One region of the Actinoallomurus sp. NBC_01490 genome, then DNA from elsewhere that is predicted to be linked to it. Evidence: riboswitches for the same ligand, from Rfam matches in the RefSeq annotation. Region 1 holds a riboswitch; the other holds the start of a gene.
What was found. A riboswitch is a leader RNA that binds a small molecule or an ion and turns the genes downstream of it on or off. The one in region 1 is predicted to bind glycine.
Positions count from the first base shown of each region.

Region 2: linked by a shared signal. The riboswitch ahead of gcvP (aminomethyl-transferring glycine dehydrogenase) and the one ahead of gcvT (glycine cleavage system aminomethyltransferase GcvT) in region 1 are both predicted to bind glycine.

Region 1 is NZ_CP109433.1:2,113,841-2,121,328, forward strand. Features, by position in the region: gene glyA (serine hydroxymethyltransferase) at 1-1,125, opposite strand, end outside; gene gcvH (glycine cleavage system protein GcvH) at 1,127-1,510, opposite strand; gene gcvT (glycine cleavage system aminomethyltransferase GcvT) at 1,507-2,610, opposite strand; glycine riboswitch at 2,689-2,765, opposite strand; glycine riboswitch at 2,770-2,867, opposite strand; gene OG417_RS10485 (PadR family transcriptional regulator) at 2,992-3,516, shown strand; gene OG417_RS10490 (ABC transporter ATP-binding protein) at 3,513-4,190, shown strand; gene OG417_RS10495 (FtsX-like permease family protein) at 4,187-6,442, shown strand; gene OG417_RS10500 (alpha/beta hydrolase family protein) at 6,447-7,488, opposite strand, start outside.
Region 2 is NZ_CP109433.1:6,450,881-6,458,368, reverse strand. Features, by position in the region: gene OG417_RS30230 (lysylphosphatidylglycerol synthase transmembrane domain-containing protein) at 1-1,209, opposite strand, end outside; gene OG417_RS30225 (TetR/AcrR family transcriptional regulator) at 1,314-2,108, opposite strand; gene OG417_RS30220 (ATP-binding cassette domain-containing protein) at 2,216-3,196, shown strand; gene OG417_RS30215 (ABC transporter permease) at 3,196-4,029, shown strand; glycine riboswitch at 4,099-4,196, shown strand; glycine riboswitch at 4,197-4,311, shown strand; gene gcvP (aminomethyl-transferring glycine dehydrogenase) at 4,366-7,206, shown strand; gene OG417_RS30205 (hypothetical protein) at 7,256-7,488, opposite strand, start outside.

The DNA.
Region 1 (7,488 bases):
GCCGCGGGTGGCCAGCGCGGGCGTGCCGATCCGCAGCCCGGAGGTCACCATCGGCGGGCGCGGGTCGTTCGGGACGGCGTTGCGGTTGACGGTGATGCCGATGTCGTGGAGGCGGTCCTCGGCGTCACGGCCGGTCAGCTCCGAGTCGACCAGGTCGACCAGGACCAGGTGAACGTCGGTGCCGCCGGTCAGCACCTTCACGCCGGCCTTGGCGGCGTCCTCGCGCGACAGCCGCGCCGCCAGCGCCTTCGCGCCCTCGACCGTACGGCGCTGGCGCTCGGCGAACTCCTCGGACGCGGCGATCTTCAGGGCCACGGCCTTGGCGGCGATCACGTGCTCCAGCGGCCCGCCCTGCGTGCCGGGGAACACCGCGGAGTTGATCTTCTTGGCGAACTCCTCGCGGCACAGGATGAGCCCGCCGCGCGGCCCGCAGAGCGTCTTGTGGGTCGTGCTCGTGACGACGTCGGCGTACGGCACCGGCGAGGGGTGCAGCCCGGCGGCGACGAGGCCGGCGAAGTGCGCCATGTCAACCATGAACAGCGCGCCCGTCTCGTCGGCGATGCGGCGGAACGCGGGGAAGTCGAGCTGCCGCGGGTACGCCGACCAGCCGGCGACGATCATCTTCGGCCGGTGCTCGCGCGCCAGTTCGGCGACCTCGTCCATGTCGACCCGGCCGTCCTCGCCCACGTGGTAGGCGGCGACGTTGAACATCTTGCCGGAGTAGTTGATCTTCATGCCGTGGGTCAGGTGCCCGCCGTGGGCGAGGTCCAGGCCCAGGATGGTGTCGCCCGGCTGGAGCAGCGCGAAGTACACCGCGATGTTGGCCTGCGCGCCCGAGTGGGGCTGGACGTTCGCGTGGTCGGCGCCGAACAGGGCCTTGGCGCGGTCGATCGCGAGCTGCTCGGTGACGTCGACGTACTCACAGCCGCCGTAGTAGCGGCGACCCGGGTAGCCCTCGGCGTACTTGTTCGTCATCACCGAGCCCTGGGCCTCGAGCACGCCCACCGGGGCGAAGTTCTCCGAGGCGATCATCTCCAGGGTCGACTGCTGGCGGCGCAGCTCTTCGGCGATGGCCGACGCGACCTCCGGGTCGATCTCGGAGAGAGGGGCGTTGGACAGGCTCATCTCACGCCTCCTCGATCAGCTTGGAGTAGGCCGGGGCGTCCAGCAGGTCGGGGCTGTCGCCGTCAGTGCGGATCTTCAGCAGCCAGCCCTCCCCGTACGGGTCGGCGTTGATCACGGCCGGGTCCTCCTCGACCGCACCGTTCACCGCCACGACCTCCCCCGTCACCGGCGCGTAGATGTCACTCACCGACTTGGTCGACTCCGCCTCGCCACAGGGCTCTCCGGCCTCCACCGTGGCGCCCTCCTGCGGCAACGAGACGTACACGATGTCACCGAGGGCGTCGGCGGCATAGGCGGTGATCCCCACAGTGACAACACCGTCGGACGGCTCGGTAATCCACTCGTGCTCTTCGGTGTAGGAAAGGGTCTCGGGAACGCTGCTCACGGGGTCCTCCTATAGAAAGGCAGGGCGACCTTGTCGACCGGCTCATGTTTGCCGCGGATGTCCACCGCGAGATCGGTGTCTTCGGCGTGGTCCGCGTCGATATAGCCCATGGCGATGGGCTTGCCCAGTGTCGGGGATGGCGCGCCGCTGGTCACGACTCCGCACGGCGTGCCGTCCGATCCCACGATGTCGTACCCGTGCCGGGGCACCCGCCGTCCCCTGGCGACGAGCCCGACAAGGGTCCGCTTCGGCGTCTCGTCGGCGATCGCGGCCAGCGCGGCACGCCCGACGAAGTCGCCCTTCTCGAACTTGACGGTACGGCCCAGGCCCGCGTCGAACGGCGTGGTCTCGGCGGTCAGCTCGTTGCCGTAGAGCGGCATCCCGGCCTCCAGGCGCAGCGTGTCGCGCGCGGACAGCCCGCAGGGCCGCAGGTCGTCGCCGCCGGCCTCGGTCAGAGAGTTCCAGACCGCCACGGCGTCGCCGGCGGAGACGAACAGCTCGAAGCCGTCCTCGCCCGTGTAGCCGGTGCGGGCGATCAGGGCGTCGACGCCGGACACCGCGCCGGGCAGGATCGCGTAGTACTTCAGGTCGCCGAGCGCGGCGTCGGTGAGCTTGCCGAGGATCTCCTGGGCCTTCGGCCCCTGGACCGCGACGAGCGCGTACGCGTCGGACCGGTCGTCGACGGCCGCCTCGTCGAACTTCTCGGACCGCGCGGTCAGCTCGGCGAGCACGGTGGCGGCGTTCGCGGCGTTGGCCACGACCAGATAGGTCTCGGCGGCCAGGCGGTAGACGATCAGATCGTCCAGCACGCCGCCCTCGGCGTCGCAGATCATCGTGTAGCGCGCCCGGCCCACGGCGAGCGCCGACAGGTGCCCGATGAGGGAGTGGTCGAGCGCCGCCCCGGCCTGCGGGCCGGTCACGAAGATCTCTCCCATGTGGGACAGGTCGAACAGCCCGGCGCTGGTGCGGACCGCCTGGTGCTCGGCGGTCTCGCTGCCGTAGCGCAGCGGCATGAGATAGCCGGCGAACTCGGTGACGGTGGCGCCGAGGCCCTCGTGGACCTCGTGGAGTGGTGTCTTCTTGGTGTCCGGAACGGACATCGCGGCAGGCTCCTTATCGCGCGGGCGATCCGGGGGTCATATCGTCCCACTGGTTCGCTTGCGGTCTCGGCGCCTCCCCCTCTGTCATCGGCGCCTGAGAGCTTCGCCCGGGGGGCTTGCACCTTCGGCGGGAGCGTCGCTCCGCTTTCCAGAGGTCGCCTGCTCCGCGCGGTCTTCGTCGCCTGAGAGGTTCCGGGGAGGAGTTGCTCCTTCGGCGGCCCGGACTGGCGGCCCGGGCGCTCTCCCGCGCGGGATCAACGGCTGCCGCCAGGCTAGCAGCGCCCGTCGCGCGACGACAGCCCACGCTTCGTCTCACCTGGCCGGGCGTCTGTACATCGAGTGTATAGACGGCGAGTATACGCGCGGCGTACTTTCCTTCTCATGAGCGTCCCCTTCGCCCTGCTCGGCCTGCTCGAACGCGAGCCGAGCCACGGATATGACCTGAAACGCGACTACGACGCGCTGTTCGGCCGGGGCAAACCGCTGCCGTTCGGCCAGGTCTACGCCACCCTCGCCCGGCTCGCCCGCGCCGGGAAGGTGGTCGTGGGCGAGACCGAGGCCGGCGCGGGCCCCGACCGCAAGCGGTACGTCATCACCGAGACGGGGGCGACCGAGTTCGAGTCCTGGCTCGGCGAGCCGGTCGAGGCCGAGCCGCACCTGCAGACCGTGCTGTTCACCAAGGTCGTGCTCGCGCTGCTCCTCGACCGCGACGCCGAGGCGTACCTCGACGCCCAGCGCGCCGCCCACCTGAAGCGCATGCGCGAGCTGACCGACACCAAGCGGAACGGCGACCTGGTCGACGCGCTGCTCGCCGACCACGGCCTGTTCCACCTGGAGTCCGACCTGCGCTGGATCGACCTCACCGCGGCCCGGCTCGACGCCCTGAAACGCGAGGTCCTGCCGTGACACCGCTGATCGAGGCGCGCGAGATCACCCTGTCGTTCGGCAGCACGCCCGCGCTGCGGGGCGCGAGCCTGTCGGCCGAGGCCGGCGAGATCGTCGCCGTCATGGGGCCCAGCGGCTCGGGCAAGTCGACCCTCCTGCACTGCCTGGCCGGGATCCTCACGCCGGAGTCCGGGCAGGTCCGGTTCGACGGCAGCCGGGTCGACACCATGGGCGAGGCCGAGCGCAGCGCCCTGCGCCGCGACCGCTTCGGCTTCGTGTTCCAGTTCGGCCAGCTGGTCCCCGAGCTGACCGCCGAGGAGAACATCGCGCTGCCGCTGCTGCTCGGCGGCCTGCGCCGGGGCGCGGCCGTCCGGCAGGTCCAGCCCTGGTTCGAGCGGCTCGGCCTCGGCGGGCTGGAGCGGCGGCGGTCCGGCGAGCTGTCCGGCGGGCAGGCCCAGCGTGTCGCGCTGGCCCGTGGCCTGGTCGCGAGCCCGCGGGTGCTGTTCGCCGACGAGCCGACCGGCGCGCTCGACTCGCTCACCGGCGAGCAGGTCATGGAGCTGCTCGTGTCCGCCGCCCGCGAGCAGGGCACGACGGTCGTCCTGGTCACGCACGAGCCGCGGGTGGCGGCGTACGCCGACCGCGAGGTCATCGTCCGCGACGGGAGGACCACCGCGGTCGGGGTGGCCCCGTGATCGGCTTCGGCCTCCGCCTCACCGTCGCCGGCGGCCGGGAGGCCGCCGTCCGGCTCGTGGTCACCGCGGCCGCCGTCGCGCTCGGCGTCGGCCTGCTGCTGGCGACCCTGGCGGGCATCAACGCCGTCAACGCGCAGAACGCCCGCTACGCCTGGCTGAACTCCGCGGTCCCCGAGGCCACGGCGGGTGTCACGCCCTCGCCGGACCCGATGTGGGCCACCCTCGGCTACGAGCGCTACGAGGGCAGGACGATCACCCGGGTCGAGGTCGCCGCCACGGGGCCCCGCACGCCCCTGCCGCCCGGCATCCCGCGCCTGCCCGGGCCGGGGGAGTACTACACGTCACCGGCGCTGACCGCGCTGCTGCGCGCGGCGGCGCCCGACCGGCTCGGCGACCGCTACCCCGGCCGCCGGATCGGCACGATCGGCCCGTCCGCGCTCCCGTCCCCGGACTCGCTGTACGTCATCGTGGGTGCGAGCGCCGCCGAGCTCTCGCGCGCCCCCGGCGCGGCGAAGGTGACCGGCATCGCCACCAGGACGCCCAGCAGCTGTTCGAGCTGTAACGCCGGTACGAACGCGAACGGCATCGACCTGATCCTGTCGGTCACGGCGGCGGCGCTGCTCTTCCCGGTGCTGATCTTCATCGGCACGGTCACCCGGCTCGTGGCCACCCGCCGCGAACAGCGCTTCGCCGCGATGCGCCTGGTCGGTGCAACGCCCCGGCAGATCTCCCTGGTCGCGGCCGTCGAGTCGAGCGTGGCGGCGGTCGCCGGAACCGCGGGCGGCTTCGGGCTGTTCTTCCTCTTCCGGACGCGCCTGACCGCGATCCCGATCACGGGTCAGCGGTTCTACGCCGCCGACGTGTCGCTCACCGCGCTCCAGATCGGGCTCGTCGCCGTCGGCGTCCCGCTCGGCGCGATGATCGCGGCGCGGGTCGCCCTGCGCCGGGTGCGGATCTCCCCGCTCGGCGTGAGCCGGCGCGCCACTCCGCGCCCGCCCCGCGCGTACCGGCTGATCCCGCTCGCCGCCGGTGTCGCCGAGCTCGCGTTCTTCGTCGGCCGCCGTCCCGCCACCACGAACGGCCAGATCTGGGCGTACTTGACCGGAATCTTCCTGATGATGGGCGGGCTGGTGATCGCCGGGCCGTGGCTGACCATGGCCGGCTCACGCGTCGTGGCGCGGTACGCCCGCCGTCCCGCGACGTTGATCGCCGGGCGGCGGCTCGCCGACGACCCGAAGGCCGGCTACCGCGCGGTCAGCGGGCTCGTCCTCGCCCTCTTCGTCACCAGCACGGCGGTCGGAGTGATCAACACGATGGTCGCCGAGCAGGGCGTGCCCGAGAGCGACGCCGCGGCCCGCGGCACGATGGTGGCCGAGTACTCCCACGGCTGGACGAGAACGCCGGGCGTGCCCCGTGCCTCCGTCCCGGTATCGGACCAGGTCCTGGCCCGGCTGCACTCGATCCCCGGCGTACGGGGCGTCATGCTGATCCACACGAACCCGCTCGGCACGACGCTCTCGCTGGGCGGCCCCCGGCCCGTGGTGGCCGGGCTGATGTCGTGCCGCGAGCTGGCCGGGGTGCCGGGCTTCGGGCGGTGCGCCGCCGGCGCGGACGTGGTCTCGGTGCCGCCCGACTACGTCTTCGACTCCGAGCGCCTTCCCGACACGAACTGGCCCGCGGTCGCCGTGTCCTCGTCGCGGGCCCGGCGTCTCCCGGTCCAGACGGTCGTCGTCGGCACGGACGGGTCGGCGTCGGCGATCGAACGGGTGCGGACCACCCTCATCGCCGCCTTCCCGCACCGCGAGCCGCCGGCCACCGTCGGGGAGATCCGCGCGAACACCGACACCGCGCAGCTGCTCAAGGGCTATGAGCGGCTGGCCGACGTGGTGATCGTCGTCAGCCTGTGCATCGCCGGGTGCGCCCTGGCGGCGAGCGTGGTCGGCGGCATGAACGAGCGCAAACGCCCGTTCAGCCTGCTGCGGCTCACGGGCGTCCGGCTCGCGACCCTCGGCCGGGCCGTCGTCCTGGAGAGCGCGGTCCCGCTCCTGGCCAACGCCGTCGTGGCGACGGGAGCGGGATTCCTGGCCGCCGGGCTGTTCCTGAAGTCGCAGCTGGACTACCCGCTCCACCCGCCGGGCGCCGGCTTCGCCGTCACGGTCGTCGCGGGGCTCGCCGTCTCCCTCGGCGTCATCGCCGCCACCCTGCCCCTGCTCCGGCGGATCACCGGGCCCGAGACCGCGCGGAACGAGTGAGGGCTCACCGTACGAAGGTCACGTCGGGGTACCGCGACGACGGCCGGTCCAGCAGGCCGTCGTCGCGTCCGCGCAGCCACCGGTCGAAGAAGGCCGCCAGGTACGCCCGCTGCTCGGCGACCGCCCGCGAGGAGTCGATCCAGCCGGTGTCGGCGTCCGTCCTGAGCTGCGGCGCCAGCGACTCCAGGTCGGTGTAGGTGTGGTGCGCCGAGCCGCGCAGGTGCAGGTCGCGCCGCCGGCCGGTGCTGTGGTCCCACAGCGCCTCCCACGACCGTACGGTGTGGTGGTCGCTCGCCTGGCTGCCCATCAGCAGGAACGGCCGGCGCAGGCCGCTCTCGGCGAGCGGCGACAGGCCGGGACCGCCGTCGTCCTGGTCGAACCCGACCGTGCCGTCGAGGTTCGCGGCGGCCCGTACGCGCGGGTCGTCGTGCAGGACCTGCAGGGCGGTGAAGCCGCCGGCCGACTGGCCGGCCATGCCGATCCGCGCCGGGTCGACGGCGGCGCCCAGCCCGTACGGGAGCGTGCTCAGCCGGTCGAGCACGAACCGCGTGTCGGCCACCCGGACGCTCATGACCTTCTTCAGCGTCGCGATCGGGTCCCCGTCCAGGGGCAGCTTGAGCGGCTCGACCCGGCCGCCGGGGAACTCCACCTCCGACGCGTCGTAGGTGTGGTCGACCGTGACGACGATGTAGCCGCGTGAGGCGAGGTCCTCGGCGAAGGTCGTGCCGAGCGTGCGCGGGTCGCCCAGGCCGGGGGAGTACAGCACGACGGGGTGGCGGCCGGCCGCCACCGGCGCTCCCTGGTGGGAGTGCGTCATCGTGGCGCCCCAGTCGACCGCGCCGGGCTTGATGTTCAGCCCCTGGTGCACGGGGGTGCCGAGCGAGGCGTCGAAGTGCTTCGCGGCGGCCGGGGTCATCTGCGGCGCCACCGGGTACGCCGCGGCGTCGCGCGCCGGGTAGAAGACGCTGACCATCAGCTCCCGGTACGCCTGCGCGGGCACCCACGGGTCGTGCCGCGAATCGTCGACCAGGCGCAGCGCGACCGTG
Region 2 (7,488 bases), 4.3 Mb from region 1:
GCTCGCGGCGACCAGCCGGCGGTGGGCGAGCCGGTGCCGCTGGAGCAGGGCGAGCAGCCGCCAGACGTCGGCGAGCAGCGCGTCGGTCAGCTCCTCCTCGGGCAGCTCGTCGAGCGTGCGCCCGGGCACGTGCTCGTACGCCAGCAGCGCCGCCTCGCTGCCCACCTCCGAGGTGGCCAGCAGCCGCGGTGTGGCCGCGCCCGCCGCCGCCGTGGCGTACGCCATCAGTGACTCCTGCTCCAGCGACCGGCGCAGCGAACGGATCGTACGGCGCGGGGTGCCGCCGCGCAGCCGCGCGCGCCGCCACACCCGGTAGAGCAGCCCGGCGGTCTGCTGGTCGCGGTCGAGCACGGTCACGTCGACGCTGCGGCCGTCGGCGAGCGTGGCGCCGTAGCTGCGGAAGTCGTCATGATCGCCGGAGGTCCGCGCGGCGCGGACCGGCTCCAGGCCGACCCGCCGCAGCGCCGTCATCACCGCGCGGCCCGGCGGCCGCGTGTTGGGCGAACCGGCCGCGTACAGCGTGCCGTACCCGACGGCGCGCCCGATGACGTACGTCGTGACGAGTGCGAGCGGCGTGATGGCCCCGGCGGTGAGAGAGGCGATCGCGTCCAGGACGACGACCGCCCAGGTCACGACCTGCCAGCGCGTACGGCCGGACAGTCGTACGGCGGTGACGTAGGCGATGACCGGGGTGATGTCGATGTGCGCCGGGCCGGGGAACCAGCCGCCGTGCCGCTTCCACGTGAGGTACCACGCGAGGTCGCGCATGCCGGCGGCGGTCACCCAGGAGTCCACCGCCAGCGACACACCGAGGGCCAGGACCGCGGCGAGCACGCCGATCGCGATGCGCAGGCCGTCGCGGTGGATGACGCGTTCGACGCCGAAGGCGACCGGGACGGCGAGCACGACGATGCCGGAGGCGAGCCCGGCGAGGGTGAGGAGCAGGTGCGGCGCCTGCTCGGTGCCGTGCGTGATGTCGGAGGACAGGCCGGTGGTCGTCTGGCGGGCCACGTGGGCGAGCCCGAGGATCAGCGCGATGACGCCGACGGACACCAGGAACCGGAAGGCGTCGGCGGGCCGGCGGATGCGCGCCGGCAGCGAGGGCTCCTCGACCAGGGGATCGGCCGTGGTGCCGCCCGGGACTTCGCCGCGTGGCCGCGTCAGCATGTCACCGTCGTGCGGCCGGTCGGGGGATTCATTAGCGGGCACGAGGTGAATCTTCCCAGGCCGGCAGCTCGGTTATCTGCGGGATGTCCCCAGTGCCGCCTTCCGGGGTACGGAAGGGTGCCCTCGCGAGAGGCACCAGGGGAGCCTCAGATGCCGAGCCGTGCGGAGATGCCGTCGAGTACGCAGGTGAGGCCGAACTCGAACTGCCAGTCGGCGTCGTCCTCATTGGATCCCTCGACGATGTAACGGCTCAGCACCGGGTAGCGGCCCGACTCCAGCATCCACCGGACCCACGGCAGGTACGCCAGCCGTACGTCGTCCTCGGACTCCCAGCCCTTGCGCCGCAGGACCTCCCGCTGCGCCACCTCGGAGAAGACCGCGCCGCGCGCGAAGGCGCTCACCGCGCCGAACACCGCCATCATCGTGTCGACGTCGATATCGAGGCCGTCGACCGAGGTCAGGGCCTGCTCGGTGAGCGCGACGCTGTTGGGGGACAGGGCCATGGGGACACGGGTGAACGCCTGGATCGTCCATGGGTGGCGCAGGCTGACCGCGCGGAACTGGCGGGCGTACGCGTCGGCGACCTCGCGCCAGCCTCCCTCGGGCAGGGCGATCTCGGCCATCACCGCGTCGAGCATCAGCTCGTAGATCTCGTCCTTGCCGGTGACGTAGCGGTACAGGCTCATGGTGGCGACGCCCAGGCGTTCGGCGAGGTGCCGCATGGACACGGCGCCCAGCCCCTCGGCGTCGGCGATCTCGACCGCGGCGGCGGCGATCTGCTGATGCGTCAGCGCGGGCCGCGGGCCGCGGCCGGGACCCTCGAGGCGCTCCCAGAGCGTCGGCTTCTGCCGGCCTTGCGCCCGCTGCCTCTCGAACTCCTCGGCCACCTTGCGGAGCCGCTCGTCCCGCCCGTCGTCCGCGGGGTTCACCGCGTCAGTCATCCCGCCCTCACCCGACCAAACCTATCAGGGCTTGTACAACGTACGCAGAGCGCGTACGTTGTACACATCAAGCGTACGGGGTACACAGTAAGAGGGGAAGCGATGAGATGACGAGCTCGGAGCCGGCCATCTGGGCCGAGGGGCTGCGCAAGCGGTTCGGCCGGACGGAGGCCGTGCGCGGGGTCGACCTGGAGGTGCCCGAGGGCAGCGTCCTCGGCCTGCTCGGCCCGAACGGCGCCGGCAAGACCACGACCGTGCGGATCCTGTCGACGCTCACGCTGCCCGACGCCGGGCGGGCGCGGGTCGCGGGGTACGACGTGGTCCGCGAGGCCGACCAGGTGCGCTACCGCATCGGCCTGGCGGGCCAGCACGCCTCGATGGACGAGAAGCTGAGCGGGCGCGACAACCTGCGGCTCTTCGGGCGCCTTTACCGCCTGCCGGCCAAGGCCGCCCGGCGGCGCGCGGACGAGCTGCTCGAGCGGTTCGGCCTCGCCGAGGCCGGCGACCGCCTGGTCAAGACCTACTCCGGCGGCATGCGCCGCCGGATCGACCTGATCTCCAGCCTGATCACCGCGCCGCCCGTGCTCTTCCTGGACGAGCCGACGACCGGCCTGGACCCGCGCAGCCGGGGGGAGATCTGGGACACGATCCGCGAGCTGGTCGCCGACGGCGTGACCGTGCTGCTGACCACGCAGTACCTCGACGAGGCCGACCGGCTCGCCGACCGGATCGCGGTGGTCGACAGGGGCCAGGTGATCGCCTCGGGCACGCCCGACGAGCTGAAGGGTGAGATCGGCAGCCGTATCGACGTGGTCGTGTCCGACATGGCCGCGTTCGCGGACGCCATCGCGGTGCTGTCCCGCATCGGCGAGCCGGACACCGATCCGGAGTCCCGCCGGGTGAGCGTCCCCGTCCCCGCCGGCTCCCTCACCCTGCCCGCCGTCGTGCTCGAACTGGACCGCGCCGGCGTCGGGGTCGAGGACGTCACGCTGAGGCGCCCCACTCTCGATGAGGTGTTCCTGCGCCTCACCGGCCGGACCGAGGACCCCGAAGACGCCCGAGAGACCGAAGAGAGGGTGAGCGCCTGATGGCCCTCCACGCCCCCGCCGCGCCCACCGGCCGCCTCGGCCGGCTCCGCTGGACCCTCACCGACGGCCTCACCCTGGTGTGGCGCAATCTGCTCCAGCTGAGGTCCCAGCCCGGGGAGCTCGTCGGCGCTCTGGTCTTCCCGGCCGTGATGGTCGTGCTGTTCGGCTACGTCTTCGGCAGCGCGATCAAGGTCCCCGGCGGCGGTGACTACCGGGAGTACCTCATGCCCGGCCTGTTCGCGATGACCACGATGACCAGCTTCATGGCCACGATGGTCGGGGTGGCCACCGACTCCTCCAAGGGGGTCATGGACCGGTTCCGCTCGATGCCGATGGCCCGGTCGGCGGTGCCGTTCGGCCAGGTCGGCGGCGACATCATCGTCGGCCTCGCCGGCATGGTCATCATGGTCGGCTGCGGGCTGGCCGTCGGCTGGCGGATCCACGAGGGGCTGCCGCGGGCGCTCGCGGCGTTCGGCCTGCTCATCCTCCTGCGGTACGCGCTCTCGTGGGCCGGGGTGCTCTGCGGCCTGCTGGTGAAGAACGAGGAGACCGCCGACCAGATGGTCCCCCTGATCTTCCCGGTCTCGATGCTGTCGAACTCCTTCGTGCCGACCGCGGGCATGCCGGCCTGGCTGCGGGTGATCGCCGACTGGAACCCGGTGAGCGCGATGGTCGCCGCCTGCCGCGGCCTCTTCGGCAACCCGGGCGTCGTCACGGCGCACGCCGCCCTGCCGCTGCGGCATCCGGTCGCGGCGACGCTGATCTGGTGCGGCGTGCTGCTGGCGATCTTCGTCCCGCTGACCGTCCGCCGCTTCCGCACGCTGAACCGCTGACCTTTACGGTCGGTACTCCCCGCTCTTAACGTCGTGGCAATAAGCCTCCGGTAGGGTGGAGATCGCCGTCGAACCCGTGCGGGAGAGACCCCGGCGCAGCCAGCGCGGGGGCGCCGAAGGAGCAAACCTCCCCGGAACCTCTCAGGCAAAAGGACCGCGCGGGCGAGGCACCTCTGGAAAGCGGGACCCGGAGGCCGCACCGCCGGTCGCCGATCCTCACCGAAGGTGCAAGCCGCGCCCGTCGCGGCGAAGCTCTCAGGTTCAGGTGACAGAGGGGGAGACCGGCCACCGGGCGCGCCCGGTGGTGTTCGCGCCCCGACCCGCCTGGAGGCTCCCATGATCGAGGTTCCGTTCGCCGCCCGCCACATCGGACCCTCACCGGCCGAACGCGCCGCGATGGCCGAGGCCGCCGGGTACGCCGGCGTCGGCGCGCTCGTCGACGCGGCCGTGCCCGCCCGGATCCGCACCGGCCGCCCGCTCGACCTGCCGCCCGCGCTCAGCGAGGTGGAGGCGCTGGCGCGGCTGCGCGAGCTGGCGGCGCGTAACCAGGTCCTCACCTCGATGATCGGCCTCGGCTACCACGGCACGATCACCCCGGGCGTGATCCTGCGCAACGTGCTGGAGAACCCCGGCTGGTACACCGCCTACACGCCGTACCAGCCGGAGATCTCCCAGGGCCGGCTCGAGGCGCTGCTGAACTTCCAGACCATGGTGAGCGACCTGACCGGGCTGCCGGTGGCGAACGCCTCGCTGCTGGACGAGGGCACCGCCGCGGCGGAGGCGATGACGCTGGCGCACCGCGTCGCGCCGCGGGGGAGCGGCGACGTCTTCCTCGTCGACGCCGACGTGCTGCCGCAGACCGTCGAGGTGATCCGCACCCGCGCGGTGCCGCTGGGCATCGAGGTCGTCGCCGCCGACACGTCCGAGGGGCTGCCGGAGGGCGACTTCTTCGGCGTGCTGCTGCAGTACCCGGGGGCGAGCGGCGCCGTACGCGACCTGTCCGGCCTCACCGAGGCGGCGCACGGGCGCGGCGCCCAGGTCGTGGTCGCCGCCGACCTGCTCGCCCTGACGCTGCTCCGGCCGCCGGGGGAGTTCGGCGCCGACATCGCGGTGGGCACCACGCAGCGCTTCGGCGTGCCGTACGGCTTCGGCGGCCCGCACGCCGGCTACATGTCGGTGCGCGACGGCATCCAGCGCCAGCTCCCCGGGCGGCTCGTCGGGGTCTCGCTCGACGCCGACGGCGGGCAGGCGTACCGGCTCGCGCTGCAGACGCGAGAGCAGCACATCCGCCGCGAGAAGGCCACCAGCAACATCTGCACCGCCCAGGTGCTGCTCGCCGTGATGGCGAGCATGTACGCGGTCTACCACGGTCCCGAGGGCCTGAAGGGCATCGCCGAGCGGGTGCACGGCCACGCGGCGCGCCTCGCCGCCGGCCTGCGCCGGCAGGGCGTCGAGGTCGTGCACGACCGCTTCTTCGACACGGTGCTGGCCCGGGTCCCCGGCCGGGCCGATGAGGTCGTACGCCGGGCGCTCGACCTCGGGATCAACCTGCGCCGGGTGGACGCCGACCAGGTCGGTGTCGCCTGTGACGAGACGACCACGGGCGATCACGTCACGCGGGTCCTGCGGGCGTTCGGCGGCGCGGAGGACGAGGCCGCCGACGCGGCCGGGGACGGGTTCCCGCCGGCCCTGCGGCGGGAGAGCGAGTTCCTGACCCACCCGGTGTTCCACGCGCACCGGTCGGAGACGGCGATGCTGCGCTACCTGCGCCGCCTGCAGGACAAGGACATCGCGCTGGACCGCTCGATGATCCCGCTCGGCTCCTGCACGATGAAGCTGAACGCCACGACCGAGATGGAGCCGATCACCTGGCCGGAGTTCGCGCAGATCCACCCGTTCGCCCCGCTGGAGCAGGCGCAGGGGTACGTCGAGATGATCGGCGAGCTCGAGTCGTGGCTGGCCGAGATCACCGGGTACGCCAAGGTGTCGGTGCAGCCCAACGCGGGCTCGCAGGGGGAGCTGGCCGGCCTGCTCGCCGTCCACGGCTACCACGCCTCACGCGGTGAGAGCCACCGGAACGTCTGCCTGATCCCGTCCTCGGCGCACGGCACGAACGCCGCCAGCGCGGTGATGGCCGGGATGCGGGTGGTCGTGGTGAAGAGCACCGAGAGCGGTGACATCGACCTCGACGATCTGCACGCCAAGATCGACAAGCACCGCGACGCCCTCGCCGCGATCATGGTGACATACCCCTCGACGCACGGCATCTACGAGGAGACGATCACCGAGGTCTGCGAGAGCGTGCACGAGGCGGGCGGCCAGGTCTACGTCGACGGCGCCAACCTCAACGCCCTCGTCGGGCTGGCACGCCTGGGGGAGTTCGGCGCCGACGTGTCGCACCTGAACCTCCACAAGACCTTCTGCATCCCGCACGGCGGCGGCGGGCCGGGCGTCGGCCCGGTGGGCGTGCGCGAGCACCTCGTGCCCTTCCTGCCGAACCACCCGCTGCGGCCCGAGGCCGGTCCGGAGACCGGCAGCGGCCCGATCTCCGCGGCCCCGTGGGGCTCGGCGGGCATCCTGCCGATCTCGTGGGCCTACATCGCGATGATGGGCGCCGACGGGCTGCGCGAGGCGACCGAGGCGGCGGTGCTGGCCGCCAACTACGTCGCCAAGCGGCTCGACGGCCACTACCCGGTGCTCTTCACCGGCCGGGGCGGCCTCGTCGCCCACGAGTGCATCATCGACATCCGGAAGATCACCAAGGAGACCAAGGTCACCGCCGAGGACGTCGCCAAGCGGCTCATCGACTACGGCATCCACGCCCCCACCCTCGCCTTCCCGGTGGCCGGCACGCTGATGATCGAGCCGACCGAGAGCGAGGACCGCGCCGAGCTCGACCGCTTCTGCGACGCGATGATCGAGATCCGGCGGGAGATCGAGCGGGTCGCCGCCGGCGACTACGACGCCGACGACAACCCGCTCAAGAACGCCCCGCACACCGCGGCGGCGCTGCTGACCACCGACTGGAAGCACTCCTACACCCGCGAGGAGGCGGCCTACCCGCTCCCGTCGCTGCGGGAGAACAAGTACTGGCCGCCGGTGCGCCGCATCGACCAGGCCTACGGCGACCGCAACCTCGTCTGCGCCTGCCCGCCGCCGGAGGCCTTCGAGTCCTGACCCCGTACGGGCGTCCGGGCCGGTCGCGGCCCGGACCCCCTGTGCGGCGTCAGCGGCGCCGCGACTCGTACGCGATCGAGACGATGAACACGAAGCCGCCGACGCCGGAGACCACGCCCCACGCGCCGGGGTCGGCGCCGCGCGCGAGCTGGACGAAGAGCATGATCACCGAGAGGACCATCAGGGCGTACAGGGTGGTCGCGGCCGCCCTCGTCGTGATCAGGGCGCGACGTTCGTCCGGGGCGTCCTCGCGGAGCAGGGCGACCGCCTCGCTGCGCCGCG